Regions from separate parts of the Pseudoalteromonas sp. MMG006 genome, predicted to be linked through region 3. Evidence: predicted binding sites of a transcription regulator. Region 3 holds the regulator's gene; each other region holds the start of a gene.
What was found. The regulator sigma-54, encoded in region 3, starts transcription at its own class of promoters, with help from an activator protein. The targets are predictions, from matches to a motif close to GTTGGCACGNNNNTNGNNT.
Positions count from the first base shown of each region.

Region 1: J8L73_RS08645 (hemerythrin domain-containing protein) is a predicted target of sigma-54. The motif match lies at 5,817-5,835, and genes of this name have one in related genera.
Region 2: J8L73_RS09015 (NarK family nitrate/nitrite MFS transporter) is a predicted target of sigma-54. The motif match lies at 6,746-6,764, and genes of this name have one in related genera.

Region 1 covers NZ_JAGJEJ010000006.1:177,197-185,565, reverse strand. Annotated here, with positions in the region: gene J8L73_RS08660 (bifunctional TVP38/TMEM64 family protein/FAD-dependent oxidoreductase) at 1-2,124, opposite strand, end outside; gene J8L73_RS08655 (TonB-dependent receptor) at 2,146-4,506, opposite strand; gene J8L73_RS08650 (hypothetical protein) at 4,852-5,262, shown strand; gene J8L73_RS08645 (hemerythrin domain-containing protein) at 5,347-5,772, opposite strand; gene J8L73_RS08640 (hypothetical protein) at 6,079-6,330, shown strand; gene J8L73_RS08635 (hypothetical protein) at 6,388-6,645, shown strand; gene J8L73_RS08630 (DUF6500 family protein) at 6,672-6,890, shown strand; gene J8L73_RS08625 (tetratricopeptide repeat-containing diguanylate cyclase) at 6,901-8,369, opposite strand, start outside.
Region 2 covers NZ_JAGJEJ010000007.1:29,926-38,294, forward strand. Annotated here, with positions in the region: gene J8L73_RS08995 (nitrate reductase) at 1-438, opposite strand, end outside; gene J8L73_RS09000 (FAD-dependent oxidoreductase) at 460-1,986, opposite strand; gene J8L73_RS09005 (alginate export family protein) at 2,228-3,421, opposite strand; gene J8L73_RS09010 (bifunctional protein-serine/threonine kinase/phosphatase) at 3,431-5,170, opposite strand; gene J8L73_RS09015 (NarK family nitrate/nitrite MFS transporter) at 5,180-6,649, opposite strand; gene moeB (molybdopterin-synthase adenylyltransferase MoeB) at 6,937-7,695, shown strand; gene J8L73_RS09025 (ATP-binding cassette domain-containing protein) at 7,712-8,369, opposite strand, start outside.
Region 3 covers NZ_JAGJEJ010000003.1:20,268-28,636, reverse strand. Annotated here, with positions in the region: gene mgtE (magnesium transporter) at 1-951, opposite strand, end outside; gene J8L73_RS04285 (HPr family phosphocarrier protein) at 1,068-1,340, opposite strand; gene rapZ (RNase adapter RapZ) at 1,370-2,227, opposite strand; gene ptsN (PTS IIA-like nitrogen regulatory protein PtsN) at 2,244-2,696, opposite strand; gene hpf (ribosome hibernation promoting factor) at 2,701-2,988, opposite strand; gene J8L73_RS04265 (RNA polymerase factor sigma-54) at 3,015-4,514, opposite strand; gene lptB (LPS export ABC transporter ATP-binding protein) at 4,584-5,309, opposite strand; gene lptA (lipopolysaccharide transport periplasmic protein LptA) at 5,306-5,842, opposite strand; gene lptC (LPS export ABC transporter periplasmic protein LptC) at 5,832-6,386, opposite strand; gene kdsC (3-deoxy-manno-octulosonate-8-phosphatase KdsC) at 6,383-6,934, opposite strand; gene J8L73_RS04240 (KpsF/GutQ family sugar-phosphate isomerase) at 6,935-7,906, opposite strand; gene J8L73_RS04235 (calcium/sodium antiporter) at 7,909-8,369, opposite strand, start outside.

The DNA of each region.
Region 1 (8,369 bases), on a different contig from region 3:
AAGCATGTTAAGTACTTTTTCTGGTGCGTGCGCGCGTTTCCACTCGCCTGCTGCGTATTTGTTACCTTCAGCCCAAGTAGGGTAGCTGTGAATAGTGCCTAGTATTTTGTTAAGGCCTAAACCGTGTTTCATTGCCAGTACAAACTCAGCAATTAAATCGCCAGCATGCTCAGATACCACAGTAACACCGAGTATTTTGTCTTTACCTTTAGGGGTAATTACTTTTATAAAGCCTTTTGTTGCGCTGTCGGTAATGGCGCGGTCTAATTCTTCAAATTCAAAGCGAGTGATTTCATAATCGATACCTTTATCAATAGCATCTTGTTCGTTTAAGCCTACACGTGCTACTTCAGGGTCTATAAATGTAGTCCATGGAATAACACGGTAATCCACTTTAAACTTTTTAAGGTTACCAAATAAGCCATTTACTGCTGCGTACCAGCCCTGATGAGCGGCTACGTGCGTAAATTGATACGGGCCTACAATATCGCCTGCTGCAAAAATGTTAGGGTAGAGCGTTTCTAGGTATTCGTTAGTGACTACAGTACGGTTGGTTTCTATGCCAAGCTCTTCAAGGCCGTAACCTTTAAGGCGAGCGCTTCGGCCAACAGCACATAGTAGTTCATCGTATTCAATATCGATTTCGGTATCGTTATGTTTTACCACAATGAATTTTTTACCGTCGCGCGCTTCACAGCGCAGTGCCTGATGCGAGGTTAAAATGTTTACGCCGCTTTCGGTTAGCGCTTCATGTGCAAATTTAGATACTTCTAGGTCTTCTTTGATCATGATGCGTTCGCTCATCTCGATTTGCGTAACGCTTGAACCTAAACGGGCAAAACTTTGAGCAAGTTCGCTACCAATTGGGCCGCCGCCAAGTACAACCAGTTTTTTAGGGGCTTCATCAAGCTCAGCAAATTTAGTCCATAACGTATCGCTTGTTACATAGCCTGTTTCTTCAATACCAGGAAGTGGCGGTACAAATGGGCGTGCGCCAGTGGCAATAACAATCGTGCGAGCGGTTAACGTTTGTGTGCCGCCATCGTTAAGTTTAATTTCTACAGTCCACGGGTCTAATAATTTCCCGTAGCCTTTTACAACATCTACACCAAGGTTTGTGTAACGTTCAACGCTATCATGTGGTGCTACGTCGGCAATCACTTGGTGTACACGTGCCATTACTTTTTTAAACGAAAACTGCGGTGCCATGTTTTCTAGGCCGTAGTGTTCCCCGTGGCGAATTTGCTCAGCAATTTTAGCACTTTTAATAACAGCTTTACTTGGCACACAACCGTAGTTTAAACAGTCGCCGCCCATTTCGCCGGCTTCAATTAGCGTTACTTTGGCTTTAACCGCAGCTGCAATGTAGCTTGTCACTAAGCCGCCAGCTCCAGCGCCAATAACAATCATGTTGCGGTCGAACTTTTTAGGTTTAGTGTAATTTTTGTATACGCGACGTTTTTTAAACACGTTTAGGATTCCTTTAGCAATGAATGGGAACACACCCAATAAAGCGAACGATAAAATAAGATCGAGCGATAAGATGCCTGATAAGCTTTCAATTTGCGCAAGTTGTGTACCTGCGTTTACAAATACAAATGTACCCGCGAGCATGCCTACTTGGCTTACCCAGTAAAAGGTCCATGCTTTAATTGCGGTAACACCCATTAATAAGTTAATTAAAAAGAACGGAAATACTGGCACTAGCCTAAGCGTAAATAAGTAAAAGCCACCTTCTTTTTCAACGCCTGCGTCAATAGCGTCTAAACGCTCAGGAAAGCGCTGTTTAATTGTATCGCGCAGTAAATAACGCGATACTAAAAAGGCAAGCGTAGCACCGACAGTCGAGGCAAACGATGCAACCAATAAGCCTTCAACCAAGCCAAATAATGCACCTGCGGCCAGGGTTAATATTGCCGCGCCCGGTAATGAGAGAGCTGTTACTACTACGTACAGTAAAAAGAAACCACCAAAAACCAATAATGGTGATTGCTCTTTGTATTGGTTAAATTGCTCCATAGAGCCTTTTAAGCCTTCAAGTGTAAGTAGCTGATGTAAATTAAAGTGAAAGAACATGCCTATTACGACCGCTGCAATCAATATCAAAAATAGTTTTTTTATCATGTTCTCTCTCTTAAAACGTTCTTAAAAATTATGTGTAAGTGTAAGTTTTGCGTTAATTGGTAACTCTGGAAAAGCCAGCGTTGCACCAAAGTAACCACCTTCAAATACAGGGCGCCAGTTTTTTTGATTAGTGACGTTGTTTACATCTAATCGCAACTTAGTGCTAGGCGTAAATACGTAGCTAGTATTAACGTTTAGTGTGTATTGATCACGAATTTTAACTGTTGCCAAAAAGTCTAATGGGTAACTCTTTGTATATAGACCTGAAAAACCCATTTGCCATTTCGAATTAATTGAATAATTTCCGTTAAAACTGAATGATTGCTCAGGAATGCCCTGAACTTGGCGGTTTGAAGGTGCAAAAGCAGTAAAGTTAGGGGCGCCAACACCGGTACCTGCGATAATATCTGGGCGCGAATTATCAAACGCATCGATTACTTGAGCAGAATCTTGGCTGCTTGCAGAGTTGTCGTAACGCGCATCTATGTAGCTGTAACCCGCACTTAGCCAATAAGGGTAAGCATCGTAAAATACTTGGCTTTCAAAACCTGTAGTACGAATACCTGTATTGCTGCCATCGCGATTACGTAAACTGCGGCGCTGACTAAATACCGCGCCATCGGCGTACCAATCGCTGTCGGTTGGGGCGTACTTTAAGCCAAACTCAACTAATGTGTTTTCGGTAGCAAAATTTTGTGCGCTAATGGTGTTATCGCTGCCAAGCGATGTACCGCCAGCCATACTGTTTGACGTTGCTTCGTTATAACTTGCTGCACCGTAAGTGGTGTAGTCGGCATTTATTTTGTAGTTAAAGCTAACTTGGCCAGAATGCAGTATTTCGTTAATGCTATCGCTTGCAGCAACTTGGCCTTGCGGTGCTATAGGATCGTTTGCTTCTACATCGTAAAAATCAATGCGGTAACCCACGCTAGTATGAAGCTTATCACTCCAATCTGAGTCTTGTTGAATAGCAAGCCCTGTTTGCCATGAGCGTGAGTCGGTGGTGTCTGATAGATTAAAGTCGCCGCTGCCATCGTTATCTAAGTCGTATTGACCACCAGGCGATACAAATACGCCTGGGCTTAGCTCTACTAAACGCGCCTTTTGTGCATCGGTTAATGGAATGCGGCGGTTTGAAAGCGGGCCTGTTAAATCAATTGGTAAATCGGCTTCGGTAGTAAATTGGCTATAGCCGAGCACTTTATTGTAGCGCACGTCAAAAGCAAAAATTGTTTGCTGGTCACTGTTCCAGCGGTACGTAAGCTCCGTTCGGTTTTGGGCGGTATCAGCGCCGTCTATAATTTCTACAAAGCTGTTTTGTGCTATTTCTTCACGTTGTAAATGCTGAAAATACGTAATATTTTTTAATGAAGCATTTGCACTTAGTTCACGCTTATAAATGCTGTGAATTAAGTAGGTTGTTGCTTCGTTTTTATTATCAGGATCGGTAAGTACGGTGCTGCGATCTATTTTTACTTGCCCTGTAGGCGATACAATTGAACCCGCTGCCGGTACTGTACTGCCATCGGCTTGCACGCCTTGGCCCGTTATGTAAAGGCCATCATCAATTAAGGCTTGAGTAGGGCGATTAATACCTGCGTTATCGGTAAATTCAACTTGGTATAGTTCAAAGTTAATGTCCCAACTGCTTTTGTCGTCTGGCAATATTCTAACTGCTGCAAATAAGCTGTCGCTTTTAGTACCTGAATAATCGTAGTAGCTGCCTTCATCAAGGTGCTCGTAACTTACTCTTAGGCCTACTTTGTCTTGAATAATTGGCGCTGTGTAATCTACTTGTGCACTGTATTGATCCCATCGTCCCGCTGAGAGCTTAACTTTACCTTTACTTTCATCTGTAGAAGCAGTCTTTGAGTGTAAATTTACAAAACCACCGTTACGTTGGCTTGAACCAAATAAAACAGGTGGAGCACCTTTTACTACGTCTATTTGTTCTATAGAGTTGAACGATAACGGCACACCAAAGCCATTATTACCTGCTTGACGACGCGTACCATCTTGAAAAAGCTCACCCAGTTGGCCACGAATAGTAGGTAAACTGGGCGCACCAAAGCCACTTGCAGAGTATGTGTTTGGGCTAACTGCAAGTACGTCTTGTAGGGTAGTGATGTTGAGTTGTTCTATTAACTCGCTTGAAATAGGCGTTACTGAGCGTGCAATATCTTGCAGTGCCAAATTATCCCCGAAAGGGCCGTCTACAGTGGCGTCTTTTACAGATAAACCTTGAGATTTAAGAACTTGGCCAGCTACTTCTATGTGCTCAATTGCGCTTTTAGTTGTTGCTTTTGGTTCTTCAGCTGCAAATGCTAGCAATGGTGTGTTTAATACAATGGCTAGCGTGATTGCTAATTGTGCGTGTTTCAAACGTTTTCTCTCTACGATTAAAATGTTGTTGGCGATAAAGACCGAAAGCCTTAAAAATAACTTTCAATTAATTTAGGCTTCTTTTTATTTTTTAGAACGAAAGCCAATACTCTATTGTTAAAGTCATACTTAAGTATCTAGTTTTACATTGTAATGTAAGCTTATGCTTTATATGGTTTTTTCAAGCATAGTCTATTTTTATGAAACTTGTTTGTTATTAATTTATTTTTACAAACTTATAGATTCATCAAACATGTAAAAAAAATCACCTTCTTTTGAAATAAAAGCTCAGTTATACGGTCTAGCTTACTTCAACGTTTATTAATATTTTTTTAAGGAAGTTTTATGACAGGTACAATTAACTCTGATGTGCAAAACCGTTTGCAATGGTCACTCTTCTCTTTGCGTTTAGGGGTGTTTATTGTAATGATAATGTGGACATTCGATAAGTTTGTTAACCCTGGACATAGCGCACGTATATTTGAACATTTTTATGGTATCAGTGGTTCTACCGATATAATTGCTTACGTTATAGGTGCTGTACAACTTGTTTTGGTTTTAGCATTTATGGCGGGTATTAAAAAGCGCCTTACATACGGAATCATTTTTGTAATGCACGGCCTTTCTACACTTTCATCTTATAATCAGTATATTGATGGCTTTAATAACTTATTGTTTTTCACTGCGTGGCCAATGTGGGCAGCATGTTTTGCACTTTACTTATTACGTGATCAAGACGTTAAATACACAGTATAAGTATTAAGCAAAAAAAATGGTTATAAGCCATAGGCTTATAACCAATAAGTACACAGGGAGTGTATGGAAGTCGGTTTACAATATTTAATGCATCGCTTTATTGTAGCGTTTTGCTAATGTTTCTTTTTGATCTTCAGTTAATGCTTTTCCAGCAAGTTGAAATACTTCGCGCTCTTCTTCACTCAAATGGTGGTGTACCAATTCATTAAGCTTCTTTGCTGTTTTAAGCCAAGCTGATGAGCTCATTTTAGTGTCTTCTAATTGCTCAACTAACTCATCTATTTCGTGGTGTTCAGCAACACTATGGCGCGCCTTTTCTTGAGTTAAGTCATCGCACATTAGTGGGTTATAAAAAAAGCGTTCTTCAAATTTGGCATGATCTTCAAGTTCTGTTTTAAGTTCATTCATTAACGCGTGGCGCTCATCCGTATCGCCATGAGTTTCGATAAGTGCGTCTACCAATTTACGTTGTTTATCGTGATCGTAACGTAGCGCTTCAAAAATATTCATAATTAATCCTTTTACTTGTTCTCAAATTGCTTATGTTGTTAACAAAGCAAGCTAGATGCCAATTGTTAAAATATTGATTTTTAAGTGTTTATGTTTTTTTATTCAGCTATCAAACACATGGTATGTAACTTTTACAAGCATACTAATGCAATATTTTCAGGTTTTAGCTCTACAGATACTTACAAATATTTACTGGTTGTATATTTTAGTGGAGTGATAAAGTGGTGGCGCTATTTAGGTACAGATTGTACATAGTTGTTTTATATATGTGGTTTATAAAGCTTTAATTAACAGGATTGTTTAAGGATGAATATAAAAACCCCCATTACAGCACTGTTACTGTGTGCATTGTTGAGTGCATGTAGTACAGCTTCGCATTCTGATCGAAGCTTATGCATAAAAGAAGCTGAAGTGACTGAGCTAAATGGCTCCCAAACAAGCTCAGAAGTTTATAATGAATGTATAAGTGCTCAATTAAAAAAGGATGCTAAAGAGGAAACCTTTTTCGATGAAGTAGGTGTGTTTCTTATTGACCTACTTGTTTTGATAGCCGATTAAATAAGTAACTTTGTAGCTATAATCTAAGGCAGAAGGGTACTTTAAATAGGATTGATTATGAAAGCGTTTTTAGCTTTATTATTGCTGTGTATATTTTTAACTGGCTGTGCTGCTCAGCCTTATGCTGGCTCTACAAAATGTATGGAGCAAGCCGATATAGCTTATGAAACCGATTTACATAAAAATGAGCCACTAGATAATCAATGCAAAGCTACAAAAGTAAATACGTCTAACAAAGAGTTTGAGAATCATAGTATTGTTGATAGAAGCCTTTTACAGCTAATCGTTAGTGTTTTAAACGGTATATTTAGATAGTTAAAATACAATTAAATAAGGTATGTATGCAGGAAAAACTAAAAGCAAAAATTATAGCTGTGTGCGATAAAAAAATAGCAGCTAAAGGTGAAAATGTAGGGCTTTCTTTTTACGCTTTTTTTGCAAATAAAAATACGGATCCTGAGCTACTTATGCAAGCAGCTACGTGGTGGATACACACCCATAAATTAGATCACTTTGAAAAAGCCCACAAAATAAAACAGATGATTATTGATGGACACTAGTAACGTATATTCACGCGATTGCTATTTGGTTTCTGCCATTTTCTTTTGCTTTATACAGCTGTTGGTCTGCATGTTTAATAAGCGCATCAAGTGATTTAGAGTGAGTATTACTTATTGCTACACCTACGCTAAAGGTAATGTTTATTTTACTCGGTAAGGCTTCTATTTCACGGCAATATTCAGATAAAATGAGTGCTAAGTTCTCAAACGTGTTGCTAATTTCTTGCTTATCTAATGTATCTAAAACAAACAGCCATTCTTCGCCGCCGTAACGCCCAAATGTATCATTTTCACCTAGCGTATTTTTAGCGGCTTGAGCAAACTTAATCAGTACTAAGTCCCCGGTGTCATGGCCAAATTGGTCATTAATATTTTTAAAGTAGTCTAAATCAACAATCGCAATTGATGCTGGTTTATTGGCTAACAAATTATCAGCTATTTGCATTACTCCACGGCGGTTTAAACTATTAGTAAGGTAGTCGGTTAACGCAATAGTGTGGTATTTTTTTCGCTGGCGAATTTGCCTATAAAACAAAAATAACGACACAATAACTAAAATGAATGCGATAGATGCGCTAAGGCGCCAAATAATTTTTTGCTGATGCTCTTCTTTTACTTGAAGTTCGTTTATATTTTTTTCGTATTCTAGCTGTAAAATCTTGTCTTCTTTTTCTTTGACTTCAAACTTTACTTGCAGTGTTTTTATATTACTTTCGCTTGTTGCTTCATAATGTTTTTTTGTATAAATGAGCTTGCTTCCAATTGCTTCAAAGGCATCATCGATGTAATTAAGCTGTCGTTTTAGCTCATATCGTTTACCTAAAAACTCTGCTTTATAAATACTACGGCTAAACTTATCGATATTTAAAAATACTTTATCGTTTATTTGGTTCGCTTTATCTAGCAAATTTTGTTTTATGTATATATCGGCTAGTAAAATCATTGAGGCAAGGTGCATATCGTGAATACCAGCAGCGCGGGCTAGCTCGATGTTTTCGTTTGCAAGCGTAATGGCGGTGTCGTAATTACCTTGTTTATATTGAATATTAGCAATTGAGTATTGAGCAAATGCTAATCCTTTTTTCATACTTACTTTTTTAAAATAGTGTAGGGCTTTATTTAGGTAAATGAGTGCATCTTGGGGGTTATTCGTTTCAAGCAATACACTTCCTAAGCTCCAGTATGCTTTTGCAGTAAATAGCCCGTCGTTGGTTTTTTCATAGGCTTCTACCGCTTTTTTTGCATAATATACAGCCTTGCCATCGTTAACACCTCTGTCATTTAGGAAGTTATAGGCATCGGCAACTTTTCTTAAAAAGTAGGCTTGAGATGCCATATCATCATCTTTCATAGCAAGCTCTAGACCTGCTAATGCGGCACTTAACGTTTTTCTGAGTGAGTCCGTATCTGTGTAGTAATAAGCCAATGCACGAAGAATGATTATTTTTTCTTTAGATGAGTGTTGTGCTATTTTTTCTT
Region 2 (8,369 bases), on a different contig from region 3:
GGCAACCGCCGATGACATACACAGCCTTGAGTTTGTATCTATATTGCCTGAGCCTATATAGCCTTTCATTAATTTATTGGCAACGTAGTAATCTTCGGTGAGTAACTGCCCCGATACATAAAACGCGACCGAACCCGGCCCGTGCTCTTTAATAATGGCGTTAAATCTATTAGCCACATATTTGGTTGCAGCATCCCAGCTGACCGGTTCGTTATCAATAAGGGGCGATGTTAATCTGTTGTCGGTGCCGGTGGTATCTAACAAATGCGTGCCTTTAACACACAAGCGGCCAAAATTAGCAGGATGTTCGCGCATGCCTTCAAGTTTTGTTGGGGTATTATTTAATAATGAAATATCAACCCCGCACCCTACACCGCAATAAGCGCAAGTAGTTTGTTTAAGCAAAGGCGTGTTTGAACATGTGTTTAACGTTTTCATACTGCTCTCTTATTGTTGGCGTTAAGCGCTTTGTGATACTGGCTCATCTACTGGCGTTAGCGTGGCAATTTTATTATTAAGTGCGCTACTAATAACGCTTTGCACTAATTTTTCACAGCCTCCACAACCCGTACTTGCTTTAGTGGCTTGTTGCACTGTATTTAAGTCACTACAGCCTTGCATAACAGCGTGTTCAATAGTGTGTTTTGTCACTTTGTGGCACGCACAAATAATGGCATCACTTGGTAAATCATCAGCGCTTAGTTCGCCCGTTTCACCTGCAAGTGGCATTATTAAAGACTCTGCAGGCACACTAAGCTCTATACTATTTAAGTGGTACTGCAATAAATTATCGTAATCACTGGTATCGCCAACAAGTACAGCACCTATAAGTTTGTTGCCTTGCTCATTAGTGACTATTTTTTTGTAAATACCGTTTGGCTGATCCTCAAAGTAATAGCTAATTGCGCCTTCACTGCGGGCGTGGGCATCACCAATTGAACCTACTTCAACGCCCATTAATTTAAGCTTTGTGCTCATATCGGCGCCGCTAAATTCATCAGTATTGTTTGAATAATTGCTTAAAGGTGTGTCTGAAGCAGTACTTGAAAAAAGCTGTTTTAAAACATGCCCTGCCGCTACTTTTGCCATAGCGTAGCCCGGTGCTACAAGGCCAAAAATAAAGTTATTCCAAAGGGCGCATTCGCCTATTGCGTATATGTTTTTATCACTCGTTTGGCAATGATTGTTTATTACTATGCCGCCGCGCTCACCTAATTCTAAATTAAACTCGCGAGCCAAGTTATCGTATGGACGAATACCAGCTGAAAACACTATCATGTCGGTTTCTAGGGTTTGACCACCCTTAAAGCACATTTTATAACGGCTATTTTCACCCTCAATAATTTGCTCTGTAGCCACTGATGTATGAACTGTAACGCCCAGCTCGGTAATTTTCTTTTTAAGCAATCGACCACCAGCACCATCTATTTGTACACCCATAAGTTGTGGCGCAAATTCGATTACGTGAGTTTGCAAGCCAAGCTGCTTTAAGGCATTTGCGGCTTCTAGTCCTAATAAACCACCACCAATAACCACGCCGACTTTACTGTCCTGTGCAGATTTTTTTATGGCGTGTAAATCGTTAATGGTTCTGTAAACTAGGCAGTGCTCACGATCTTTACCTGGAATGGGTGGCACGAATGCAAATGAGCCCGTTGCCAGTATTAGCTTGTCGTACGTAAATGACTCACCTTTTGAAGTAGTCACCGTTTTTGCATCTCGGTTTATATCAACCACTTTAGAATGAGTATGAAAACTCACTTGCCAATCTTGATAGGCTTTACTACAGGTAAGTGCTAAATCGTCTTCGGTTTTACCTTTAAAAAAAGATGAAAGCTGAACGCGGTCATAAGCGAGGCGGTCTTCACCGCTGAGCACTGTAATATCAATATTTTTGCTATCACCTTGTTGCGATACTAGTTGCTGTACAAAATGATGCCCCACCATTCCGTTTCCTACGACGACAACACGCTGCTTAATTGGCATTAAAATCACCTGTTTGATTTAAAGTACTAAATTCATAAATTAATACTTCAAACGTATAATTTGTTATGTGGTTGTTATAGCAATATGCAAGCCAGATATATAAGCATTATATTTCAGCAAGTTATCCAACTTGGTGCACTGAAAGTAAAATGATAGCACCACAAGCTGGCGCTATTGCACCAACTTGTAACACGTTAAATTACGAGGATTAAACTGTGTCTAAGTACCTGTGTTTAAGTACTCAAAATTTGGCGCTTACCCACACCCACAGTTTTTGGGTGTCAACTTTGCCTGCCGCACTGTCGCCTGCTGAATAATCTGCATATTTAGCGCCCACGGCATAGGTTTTATTAATAGGCTTAACGTATTGCACATTAAGCTCTGAGCCTAAATCATCAACCCCATTGACGCTGTCGTTTGCATCAAAGTTGTGATACGCCACTAACCATTTACCGCCAAAGGCTTTACCATTTAAGCTTACATAAGTGTCATCAAGTCCTTGTGCAGGAGTTGCTAAAAACGTATCAGCCCAACCATTAAATTTATGCATTGTGGCAAGCGGCGTAGCAAAACCATAATCGCCATTATCAGAACCCAGTGATTCAATACCGGCTTTTAATGTAACGGTTTCAATACCTAAACCGCCTAAATCTATCCCGCCTTCAAATGCATAATAATCTGCGTCAAAATCACTCATGCTAGTTGATGCAGATTGCGTGGCGTACTCTGCTTTATAGTAAAATTTAATATCACTGAGCGTTTTATTTCCATTAAAAGACACGCCATAGGTATCTAAGCTGTCATCATCTACTGCGTCGTTACTTAATAAATAACTGTATAAAACCACCTTACCCACGCTTGTTTTAAAGCTTGCATTTATAAGGTGATCGGATGAATCAATATCTTTGCTATCGGCAAATATACGGTTGCGCTTGCTTATGTAGCTATAGTGCAAGTTAATATCATTAAACGTGTAATTTACTGTAGCAGCATCAAAGGTTTGTCTGTCTTGCCTAAAGCCAACATGGCCCACAAACCGTTGCCCATCAAGTGCTATTACTTGCCTACCCACTTTAATTGCTAAAGCATCTTTGGCGTATTTTATAAAACCCTGATCTACCTCTGTGGTTTCTGGGTCGGCTATTACTGAGTAATTAGTATTTTTACCCAGTGTATTATTATAATCGTCCACACCTAACAGGCTTCGGCTGTCTTCAACTTCAATAAGAGCAGAAAACCCATTCACTTCATCTGTTTTATGAGTGAGGCGTGTACGCAGCGTTAAGCTACTTGCATCTTTTAGTGCGTTATCTTGCTCTGCGCTTTCAAAACGCAGCCTAAAGTTAAGATCGGTTTGCGCCGCTTGGCTTATTGAAGGCGCAGTTAAGCTACCCAGTATAAAAATAATAGGTAAGTTTTTTTTATGATTAAACATGTTTATCTCTTAATTTTTAATTATGAGTACGCACATCAAGGCTATAAATAAACACAACGAAATACTTTTCCAGACTAAAACCGGATCGCGTTTCATTATTGAGTCTTTCGGGGCGGTACTTTTTAAATGTGGATTAGGTTTATTGATATCACTTATAAACTCAGAAAATGCGTGGTATCTGAATTCGGGTTTGGGAGCCAATGCTTTCATTAAAGCCTGATCTAACCAAAACGGGATATCTGCTCTGTGCTTTTGAATACTTGTGTATTGCCAGTGACTGTAATCTTTTGGTACATGATTATGCGCGAGTGGCTGATACGGCAATTTTGAACATAATAATTCGTACGCAACAACGCCTAGCGAAAATAAATCACTTTTAAAATCGGCGTGCATCGTTATAAGCGTCTCTGGTGCGGTGTAATCTACCGTACCTTGCGGGCAATCATCAGCAATTTGCTTTACCGACTCATCCATTGCCGCAACACTTACCGTGCCGTAATCGATTAATGTTACTTTGCCGTGAGCGTCTATCATCACGTTATCGAGTTTTAAATCGCGATGCACCATATCCAAACGCTGAAACGCTCTAAGTGCTTGTACTATTTGTTCAATAATACTGCGCACTTGGGTAATTTCTGGATGCGGCACATCATGCTTCCAATCACTCAGTGTTTGCCCGTCCATGTATTCGCAAATATGATATAAAAATCGGCTTTGCGATTGCGTATTTAAAACTTTCATTACATTGGGATGATTAATACGTTGCCCTACCCAGCCTTCTCTTATAAAGCCTTGAAGGTAGTGCACGTCGTCTTCAAAATTTACCGAAGGCGCTTTTAATACAACAGGCGGCGTATCGGGTGTTTGTTGCACTAAATAAATGTGCGAGCGGCTACTAGCATGTAATTCACGGATAACAGTAAAGTCATCAATTTTTTGGCCAACCTTTAACGGTGGCGGAATTTTTCGCCTCGTTAAAGAGTGATATAACTCGTCTAAATTTTGTTTTGCAATACTATTCACTTTTACAAGTAAGCAGCTTACGTTGTCGTCACTGCCTCTTGCTATGGCAAGCTCTGTCACTGCTTTTGCTGCGTGCTCTAAATTAGTATGCTCATCAATTAGCTTTTGTATATCACTGTATGGCAACACATCGTGTACACCATCGCAGGTAAGTATATAAATATCATCAGCTTTAAGTTCTACTTCGTATACATCAATTTCTTGATGAAGCTGTGCGCCTAAAGCCCGCGTTAGGGTATCGTTTACTTTATGGTCGCGTGTTATCGCTTCCATATTTTTTGCACGTAAACGCGTAATTCGGGTATCACCTAAATGAAAAATATAACCCGTAGCCGATTTTAAAATAAGCGCTGTAAACGTGGTCATCCAATCTGCTTGGCGCTGGCCAAGGTGATTGTAATTAACCGATTGAGAATTCAGCCACTGATTTAAACTGGCCAATACCTTAGATACCGACTTTTTAACGGCCCAACTTGGTGGTGTATTTAAATACTCATTTATAAAGTGCGTTACCGATAACTGTGACGCTTGTTTAGCATTTTTTGCTGATGAACACCCATCGGCCAAGCAGGCAATCACCCCTTTTGACTCTTTTTCTTGCGCTTGAGTATTAAGAGCAGCAAACGCATCTTGGTTTTCGGTTTTTATACCTTTGCTACTGTGCCCACCAAACTCAACGTTAAGTTCGTTTGTAAGTGCGCTGGCTTTTTGGGTTTCATCAAACATAAGGTTGCCTTAAGTCACAGAAATAAGTTCAACGGTGCCATCTTCGTTTACTTCTGTGATGTGGCCATCGGGTTCCTTCATGAAAAATAATGCACCTAAACCTAACAATGCACTGGCAGCGATAATCATAAAGAATGTTTGGTAATCAACTAACGAGAGCGCCGTTAAATATACAACAGCCCCTACATTACCGTAGGCACCTGTCATACCTGCAATTTGACCCGTTAAACGACGTTTAATAAGTGGCACTGCGGCAAATACTGCGCCTTCTCCTGCTTGAACAAAAAACGAACACGCCATGGCTGCTGCAACTGCAAGCCAAAGCGGCCAGCTTGCGTCAACTAAGCCCATAACAAAATAACCTACAGCTAGGCCTGTGGTAAGTACAATAAGTGTTTTACGACGACCCATTCTATCTGAAATCCAACCACCACCAGGGCGAGAGGCTAAGTTCATAAATGCATAAGCTGATGCTAATAAGCCTGCGTACACCATATCAAGACCAAATACTTCCATAAAAAATAATGGCAGCATAGATACAACAGCTAGCTCTGAGCCAAATGTAGTAAAATAAAGGATGTTTAAAACAGCAACTTGCTTAAAGTCGTAACGATGAGATTCTGGAACAGGTTGTTTAAAAATATGGCCGTTTATATCAAACGTTTTATACACTTCGTAAATATAAAGCAGCACTAAAAACACGTATGTGCCAATTACAAAATTGTCAGAAAGTAAGTTTGCGCCAGTAGGAGAAAGCTTCCAGGTAAGTAACGCCAATGCACCATACATAGGGAGTTTCATTATAAGTAGTAGTACAAAGTCACCTTTACTGGTTACTTCCATTGCCCCTACTTTTTTAGGCTTAAAGTACGTGCCACCTTTAGGTGTATCCGATACATTTAAGTACCAAATAACACCAAATATGACACTTAACACACCTGTTAAGCCAATCGCATAACGCCAGCCATCTTCGCCACCAAACATCAACGCTAATACTGGTAACAGCATTGCGGCTGCTGCAGAGCCAAAGTTACCCCAGCCACCATAAATACCCTCTGCTGTGCCTAATTCGTTTGCTGGGAACCACTCGCTCACCATGCGAATGCCCACAACAAAACCCGCACCAATAAAGCCAAGTGCAAAACGGGCGATAGCTGCTTGCTCAAACGTTGTTGCAAGTGCAAACATAAAACACGGAATACTACACGTAATAAGTAGTGCAGCGTAAACAATGCGAGGTCCAAATTTATCGGTTAGCATACCAACCACAACACGGGCAGGAATGGTTAAAGCCACATTTAGTATGAGGAGTGTTTTTACTTGAGCCATAGTGATGCCAAGCGAACCTGCAATAGCACCCAATAATGGCGCATGGTTAAACCAGACAAAAAATGAGATAAAAAACACCATCCAGCTTAAATGCAGTATTTTCATTTTTCCGCTAAACGATATGAGATTAAACCCAGAACTCGGTTGCATGTTATTTTTCCTTGTAACGATTGTTGTTTTAAGCAGTACATACTACTTTGGTAGCATATAAACCGCGCCAGTTGTTAAATTAACGTTAACCACATTCAGCAATTACTAAGCCAACAATTATTAATCAACCGATTCAAAGACTTGCATTTTTCACAGTTGATAATTATTTCGCTTTGCACTACTAAAGCAGATTAAATGTGCGTTAACAGTGCAAAGATTTTTAAAGCTTTACTTGCTCTGGGTTTTAACTACTTGGTATTGTTACAAAAAAATTTGAGCAAAAATTTATGCAAAAACCGCCATTAACTTATCAACAGCAATTACGTTATTCTCGCCACATTATGCTTGTACAACTTGATATAGATGGACAAGAAAAACTGTGGCAGTCTCATGCACTTATAGTTGGTTTAGGTGGTTTGGGCTGCCCGGTTGCGCAGTACTTGGCCGCCTCAGGTGTAGGAACATTAACGCTTGTAGATAACGATGTGGTTGATGCTACAAACTTGCAAAGGCAGGTGCTTTATAAGCAAACAGATGTGGGAAGCTTAAAAACACACGCAGCTAAGGCGCAATTAACTAGCTTAAATGATGAAATAGATATACATACAATCGATACATTTTTAGGTGAAAACTCAAACCTTGATGAGCTATTAAGTAATATTGATATAGTAATCGATTGCTCTGATAACTTGCCTACACGTAATTTGCTCAATAGCGCCTGTTTTAAGACAAAAACACCGCTCGTTTCGGGCTCTGCAATTAGAATGGAAGGCCAAGTTGCCTGCTTTACCATGCAGCAGCACAGCCACTGCTACGCGTGCTTATCGCAATTTTTTAATGAGCAAACACAAAGCTGCTCAGAATCGGGCGTGCTCTCGCCAATCGTAGGGTTAATTGGCAGCATTCAGGCCACAGAGGCACTAAAAATTATGGCGGGTTTGCCAAGTAGCTTAAGTGAACATTTGTTGCTGGTGGATGGGCTCAGCATGGAATTCAACCGCTTTAAAATTCCTAAAAACAGTCAGTGCCCCACGTGTAGTAAGTAGCTCGCGTTTTAATTATTTACTCTAGGTTATGGATAGCGGCACAAAGTGTATCGCCCACGTTATAATTACTTTGATCCCATACTCTTGCTGAAAGTAAGCAATACAATGTTTGCCCATCTACATTAAGTGTGAGCTGCCAATTGCTATCAATAACTTCAGCACTAGTCAGTATACAAACCAATACATTAGTGTTCTCTGAGTGTATTGGTTTAATAGCACTAATTGCAATTTGCTCGCTCTCTATAACTAGCTTACCACCTTGCTCAACGGCGCTTGGAGATACAAATAACTGCTGCTCGCTTTGTTTTATTTGAAGGTGATAAACAGCGTATTTTTCATCAAATTTAATAATGTCATAATTAAGTAAGCTCAGGGGTGTTTGTTTGTTGTTAGCATAAATAGCCTTGGCGACTAACCCACTTGGCCCTTGGTTTATCACCTTACCTTTTTCAAGCTGAATTAGAGTATCGCAGCAAAACAATAGCTCCTTTAAAGAGTGGCTCACTATTATAAATTTAATGTTAAATTTAGCTGCTAAATTACTCATAGTTGTTAGTGTTTTAAAGCGAAGTGGCCAGTCGAGCGCACTAAACGGCTCATCTAAAATTATAAGCTTTTGACCTGCCAACAATGTACGTGCAAACACCACTCGTTGACGCTCCCCGCCCGATAAA
Region 3 (8,369 bases):
AGGCAATACATCTAAAGTACCTTCAAAAAAGCTTGCTACAAAGGCTGCTGCAAGAGCGGTCAATAAGTTTACACCTAACCAAACTGAGCGTTTTTTTGAGCTTTTTAAAACGGGTGCAAAGGTATCTTCTTCGTCATCAAGACCCGCTAAGCTCAAAAGGCTATGCTCAGCGTCTTCGCGTATTACATCAACAATGTCATCAATGGTGACACGGCCTAACAGGTGTGCGTTATCATCAACTACCGGTGCAGATATCCAGTTATGACGCTCAAAAAGCTGTGCAACTTCACTTTCATCCATAGAGATTGGAATTGATTCACAATCTTCGTCCATTAAATCAAGAACGATTTTTTCTGGTGGGTTAGTTAGTAAGGTACTGAGTGATAATGCACCTAAAAAACAGTTATGTTTATCGACTACATATAAGTCATCAGTGCCTTCAGGGAGCTCGCCTCTGAGTCTTATATAACGGAGCACTACATCAAGAGTAACATCAGGGCGAATGGTTACCGTATCGGTGTTCATCAACGCGCCAGCGGAGCGCTCTTGATATGATAGGGCTTGAGTTGCTCGTTCCCTGTCTTGAATATCCATTGCGCTAACAACGTCTTTATAAACGGTGTCAGGCAGGCTTCGTAGCACTTCACCTAAATCATCATGCCCCATGTCTTCAGTGGCGGCGGCTATGTGCTTAGGCTCCATTTGAGCAATAATGCCTAAACGTACATCTTCAGAGAGTTCTTCAAGAACATCACCTTGCACATCAGGGTCAACTAATTGCCAAAGTAAACGACGGATTTTATGGGGTGATGATTCTAATAATAGTGCAGTGTCACAAGGAGCTGTTTTTGCAAGCATGCGCCTAACTTGAACAAATTGACCACTATTAAGTGACTTGGTCACCTGTTTTAATTGTTGAAGTGGGTAATCTTGTTCAAAAGCTTCAGGCATTGGCGTCCTTTACAAATTTTTATATTACTTAGGGGAGGCGGTAAGTGTACAGGCGCACTAACCTTATTTATAAGCTTAACCGGGTAAAATTTTTTATTACTAAAAGTTAAGCTTAATTATTCTTGTTCATTAAACCGTTGTGCAATTAACTGCCCAACAGCATGTAAGGCTTGCTCAGAATCAGGGCCTTCACACACTACTTTAACTTCTTTACCTTGGCTGCTTTCTAGTAGCATTAATGCAAGTACGCTATCGCCAGCTGCTTCTTTATCATCTTGAAACAGTGTAATGGTGGCATCAAACTGCACGGCTAACTGTGCAAGCACTGTCGCAGCTCTAGCGTGTAAGCCAAGTTTGTTTTTTATTAAAAAAGTGTCTTCACAATGCATAATCTACTCTATGTAAGCTGAACAGGTGATTATTTGGCTGTATTATTTTCTTGTTCACGGTGTCTAATTTTTACATTAGGGTGCGTCATCGCAAAGCTCTCACCAATTGTTTGAGCTAAATACACCGAACGGTGTTGCCCGCCAGTACAGCCAATGGCAATTGTTAAGTAACTACGATTATTACGCTCTAGGTGTGGTAGCCATGTTTGTACAAATGTTTGAATTTGCCAAGTGAATTTTTGTACTATGCTGTGGCTCGCTAAATAATCTTTAACCGGTTGGTCTAAGCCATTTAAAGGCTTAAGCTCTGGCTCCCAATGCGGATTTGGCAAAAAACGAGCGTCAAATACATAGTCAGCCTCTTTAGGGATACCGTGTTTAAAACCAAATGACTCAAAGGTTACAATAAGTTGCTTATCTTTTTTACCGAGAATTTTCTCACGGATAGACTCCGCTAATTGGTGAACACTCAAGTCGCTTGTATCGAGCATAAAGTCAGCACGGGTTACCAATACATCTAGCAATTGTTTTTCTTTTTGTATAGCTAAATCAAGTGGTAACGAGTCAATAGAAAGCGGGTGCAACCGGCGTGTTTCAGAAAAGCGTTTGATCAGGGTTTGATCGTCACTATCTAGATAAAATAAAGTGGGATTTGCAAAACCTGGAAGGTATTCAAAGATATCATTAAATTCATCTTGTTCTTTTGGGATGTTACGCACATCGATACTAACAGCTATTTTATCGTAGGTGTCCGACACACTTCGCACTAAAGAGGGGAGTAGGTTTACTGGTATGTTATCTACGCAATAATAACCTAAATCTTCTACAACGCGTAAAGCAACCGACTTTCCAGAACCGGAGCGGCCACTTATGATAATTAACTCCATTTATCACCCTTTTAAACTACGATTGGTTAACAATGACTTGGTAAAGCTCAGCATCAGATTTTGCACAGCGTAGCTGTTTACAAAACTCTTTGTCATTTAGTCTATCAGCTATAGTTGCAAGAGTCTTTAGGTGCTGCTGGTTATCGCCATCTGGTACGATGAGTGCAACAAATATATCAACTGGGCGGTTATCAATCGCGTCAAAATTTATTGCTTTTTCACTTACAAGTACTAATGCTAATGGCTCTTCTGCACCACTCATTCTTCCATGAGGGATTGCTATACCACGGCCTATCCCCGTGCTGCCAAGTTTCTCTCTATTCATTAAAGCAGATAAGATATCTTGTTGGGAAAGGTAAGGAAGCTTTTCATGAGCAAGCTCACTAATAAACTCTAAAATTCTTTTTTTGCTATTAAAAAGGACCGCAGCTTTGCTGCAGTCCTGGCATATAAGTGAGCTTAATTTCATCATATTAGTGTCGAGCAAGCTTCTCTTTGTGTTTAATAACTTGACGATCGAGCTTATCAATCAACGAGTCAATGGCAGCATACATATCTTGATGTTCAGTAGATGCAAATAATTCTGCACCACTTACATGGATAGTAGCTTCAGCTTTTTGGTTGAGTTTTTCTACATCGAGAATGACATGAACATTGTTTATATGATCAGAATGCCTTTCTAGCTTTGCAAATTTATTATTTACGTAGTCTCTCAATGAATCAGTAACATCTACATGACGACCAGTTAAGTTTAGTTGCATAAGCGTTTTCCTCTTTGTTTTGCGTCTTATATCAAACTCTTTCGTTGATTAGACGGTGGAATAGCCAGAGATTCGCGGTATTTTGCGATTGTGCGTCTAGCTACTTTAATTCCTTGCTCAGCCAATATATCCGCAATTTTACTATCACTCAATGGTTTTGCTGAGTTTTCTGCGGCAATCAATTTTTTTATCAAAGCACGTATTGCTGTAGACGAACACTCACCGCCATTTTCGGTGCTTACATGGCTTGAGAAAAAGTATTTAAGCTCAAATATACCACGTGGCGTGTGCATGTACTTTTGAGTAGTTACGCGCGAAATAGTCGATTCGTGCATTTCTACCATTTCAGCAACATCGTTTAAAACCATAGGCTTCATGGCCTCTGGACCATGCTCAAAAAAGCCCTGTTGCTGCTTAACAATACAATTAGTTACTTTAAGCAATGTGTCGTTTCTGCTCTCTAGGCTTTTTATAAACCATTTAGCTTCTTGTAAATGAGAGCGAATAAATTGACTATCACCACTAGATTTAACTGTACGCGACATAGCTGCATATTGGCTATTAACACGTATTTTAGGCATGCTATCTGGGTTTAGCTCAACGACCCAGCGGCCTTTTATTTTTTTCACCGACACATCGGGAATTACATACTCTGACTCTTCCCTTACTATAGTATCTGCGGGTTTAGGGTTTAGAGTGTGTATTAACGTCATTACTTCTTTAAGCTCGTCTTCTTTGAGCTTAGTTTTCTTCATTAATGTACGATAGTCGCGAGCTGCTAATAGATCAATATGCTCGGTTAAAATCATCTTTGTTTCATTGATAAAAGGCGCATCTTTATCAAACTGATTTAGCTGAATACACAAACACTCTTGTAAGCTACGAGCTGCTATACCCACAGGATCAAATAACTGAATACGTTTTAAAACGGCCTCTATTTCATCAAGTTCAACTTCACCTTCGTCGTCATTCTCTTGATTAAAGCTTTCTAAAATTTCTTCACAACTAAGTGTTAAAATACCAGAGTCATCTACGGCTTCAACTATCGCTATTGCGATAGCTTCATCCGTGGGACTAAATGGCGTGAGCTGTAATTGCCACATTAGGTATTCGTGAAGTGTTTCGGTTGAAGCACCTTGGTAAATAGATTCATCTTCTGGCATTGGGCCTGATGATGAAGCAGGTGCTGCGCTCATGTACTCATCCCAGCTTACATCCATAGCCATTTCGTCACTTACTGTATCTTTAGTAAGTGCTTCACCACTATCTTGCTCGTACTCGCTCGGTTTTTCGTCAGCACTAGCGCTTACGGTTACTTCGTCGTTATCTGCTTTTTGCTCGTTTTTACCAGCCGATTCTTCCGTGTAATCTTGTTCATCTACTTCGAGAAGCGGATTACTATCAAGCGCTTCTTGTATTTCTTGCTGGAGATCCAATGTACTGAGTTGCAGCAAACGAATTGCTTGTTGCAGCTGTGGAGTCATTGTAAGTTGCTGGCCCATGCGCAGCTGTAATGATTGCCTCATGTATCTCTAACAATCCTTTTATGTTGTTATAATTAATACTAGCAGATGCTTAAAGACATGGCGTAAATGTTACAGCCTAAATTGCTCGCCTAAATAAACATCGCGTACCGTTTTATCGTTTAATACGTGCTCTGGTGTACCAGAAGCAATTAACTCTCCATGAGAAACAATGTAGGCTTTTTCACAAACATCAAGGGTTTCTCTTACATTATGGTCGGTAATTAATACACCAATGCCGCGATTTTTAAGGTGTTCTATTATTTTCTTTATATCTAATACCGATATAGGGTCAACACCTGCAAAAGGCTCATCCAATAAAATAAATTTAGGATTAGCGGCTAATGCGCGCGCTATTTCTACACGACGGCGCTCACCACCCGATAAAGCCATACCTTGGCTGTCTCGAATATGTTGGATACTAAATTCATCTAACAAGTTGTTAAGCGTATCTTCTCTCGCTTTTTTATTAAGCTCTTTACGCGTTTCTAAAATAGCCATTAGGTTTTGATAAACGCTAAGCTTTCTAAAAATTGACGATTCTTGTGGCAAGTAACCTATGCCTAATCTAGCACGACTATGCATGGGTAAAAGAGTAATATCGTTCTCATCGATAGAAATTTTGCCTTTATCGCTTGGTACAAGGCCTACTATCATATAAAAAGTAGTCGTTTTGCCTGCACCATTTGGTCCGAGTAACCCTACAATACTGCCGGCTTTGACTTCAAGGCCAACGTTTTTTACAACTTCGCGACCTTTATAGCTTTTTGCTAATAGCTCTGCTTTTAATGTGCTCATGGCTGACCTTTATCACTTTCTTTTTTTGGCTTAACAGGCACTAAAATAGTGTGCACGCGGTCGGTTGAGTTTTCATCTTTTTCGGCGCTAATTAATTGCTGTTGCATGTCGTACGTAATGCTTTTTGCATTGATTTTTTGACCTGCTTGCGCAACTTCAGCATCACCAACAAGCGTTAAAAATCGTTTTGCTACATCGTAACGCACCTCGTTTGCACTGGCGCTCATTACCGTGCCGTCAGCTTGTTTTTCTTCGAAATAAGCTGGGCTACCTGTTGCTATTAGTAACTGTTTGTTATCACCTAAATCATCGCGCTTATGTACTTCTAAGCGGTCAGCTGTAATACGACGATTACCGTGAATAATTTCAACGTTCTTTTCAAAAATCCCAACATTGGCTTTTAGCTGACCTTCTTGTTTGTCGGCGCTAATTGAAATCTGATCAGCAGCAGGAGCTTCTCGCTCTGCCGTATAGCCATTAAAAGCAAGTAGAAGGGCTGGAATTATAAGTATTTTAGACATTTTATTGGTCATAATATATGGTTCGCGTATGGTTAATTAGTTTAATCACTTCAGTTTTTAAGTCGGCTTCAAGGCCTTTACCGGTGATTTTTAAATTGGGCCCCGTAATGACAACAGGCTGTTCTGAACGCATTGTTAATAGGTTTATATCAACTTGAATATTGTCAGCGTTGATTTTGTCTATCATAGCGTTGTCGGTTAAATTTATGGCAACTACATTACCTTCTAAAATTAACTGTTTGTCTTCGTATAATGTTGCTTCGTCAGCGTTTATTTGCCATGTTTGTTTTTCGTTATATAGGGTAAATATAGGCTTTTCAAAAAATGTAAAACCTAGTTGCTGGTATAATTCCATTTTAGCCGCTGTTACTTTGTGGCTAATTTTACCCTGTTCATCGTAAGCTGTTTGCTTAAGTTCAATAGCTATATAATCAGGCTCAGCAATCACTTCAGCTTCTTCCTGAGGTGCTGTATTTGTTTGGGTAAAATAAGGGTACCAAAGCCAAACCATACAGCTAATGAATAAAATGCTAAGTATTATACGCGCCGCATTCATGAACTAGTGCCTTGTGTGGTAAGCGCCTTACCATTTTCAAGCATGAGTAAATCGGTAAGTTCTCTTACGGCTCCAAAGCCTCCAGGCATTTGTGTAACATAATGCGATAAACGTTTAATAAGTGGGTGGGCATCGTTTACAGCAACGGCAAAGCCGACTTGTTCCATTACAGGCATATCGGGGCCATCATCGCCAATATAGGCAATTTGCTCGTCGCTAAGGTTAAGCTTGTTTTTTAGCTCTTGGTAAGCAATGAGTTTGTCTTCTTGGCCTTGATAAATATGTTGCACTGTTAAGCTGCTCATACGGGTTTGCACTATTTGAGAATGACGCCCAGTAATAACGGCTACTTCAAAGCCACTATTTATTAATGCCTTTATGCCAAAGCCATCTTTGGTGTTAAACGCTTTTAGCTCTTCGCCTTGGTTACCAAGGTAGATTCGCCCATCAGAAAAAACACCATCAATATCGCATATAAGTAGTTTTACTTTTTTTGCACGCGCTTTTGCGTCTGCACTTAGCGGTTGATAGAGATCTTCAAATTGCATTTACAACACTCCTGCTTTTAATAGGTCTTGCATGTTAAGTGCGCCAATTGGCTGATTTTGTTCGTTAACCACAATCAACCCATTGATACGTTTGTTTTCCATTATATTGAGCGCTTCAGCTGCAAGTATATCTTGGGTAGCCGTTGTACATGACGTAGTCATTACCACACTAATCAAAGTGGTATGAATATCAATACGTTGCTCTAAAATACGGCGTAAATCGCCATCGGTAAATAATCCCGCAAGTTCTTTATTGTCATTAACAATCGCAGTCATGCCTAAGCCTTTGGCTGACATTTCAATTAATGCATCTTTTATGGTTTGTGAAATATTAATAATAGGTGTGTTTGTACCACTGTGCATTACGTCTTTTAGCGTTAATAGTAAACGCTTACCTAGGCTGCCTCCTGGGTGCGATAGTGCAAAGTCATCTGCGGTAAAACCTCTAGCCTCTAGGAGTGCCACAGCCATAGCATCTCCCATAGCTAAAGTGGCTGTGGTGCTTGCTGTTGGTGCAAGACCTAATGAACAAGCCTCTTTTTCTACTTTTATGCAAACATGTACATTAGCAAGAGTTGCCATGCTTGATTGCATATTACCCGTCATGGCTATCATTTTTGCACCCAGTCGTTTTAAGACTGGGATGATATTTAAAACTTCGCTGGTTTCCCCTGAGTTTGAAATAAGCATAACCACGTCATTTTTTGTGATCATGCCTAGGTCGCCATGACTTGCTTCACCAGGGTGAACAAAAAAGGCAGGACTACCCGTACTTGCAAGAGTCGCCGCTATTTTATTGCCAACATGGCCAGATTTACCCATACCAATAACAATAATGCGGCCCTGACAGTCGTACATTAATTGGCATGCATGATGGAAGTTTTCATCAATATATTGAGAAATGTCACTCAATGCTTGGCGTTCAATATCAAGAACGCGAAGGCCTTGTTCAATAAAGTTTAACTGCGCCATGTTTACCCTATTTGACTAAAAATATAACCTTGGTAGCCTAAAAATGCGAATAGCAATAAGCCGCCTTCTACTCTATTGATACGCTGAGAACCTCTAAAGTTCAACGACATAATAATAAGAGCAAGTGTTGCACCTATCATTATTAATACATCTCGACTAGCTAAAGACGAATCAATTGCTGAAGGGTTAATAATACCGGCTAGTGGTAATACAGCTAAAATATTGAATATGTTTGAGCCCACAATATTACCAAGAGCAAGGTCGTCTTCATTTTTTAATACGCCTGCAATAGAAGCTGCAAGCTCAGGTAAACTCGTACCTATAGCAATAATCGTTAAGCCGATGACTAAATCGCTCAAGCCAAAGTATTTTGCAATATCAACCGCTGAGCTCACTAAAAAATGTGAACTTACAGGAAGTAAAATCATGCCAATAACTAGCCAAAATACAGCTTTTTTTGTTG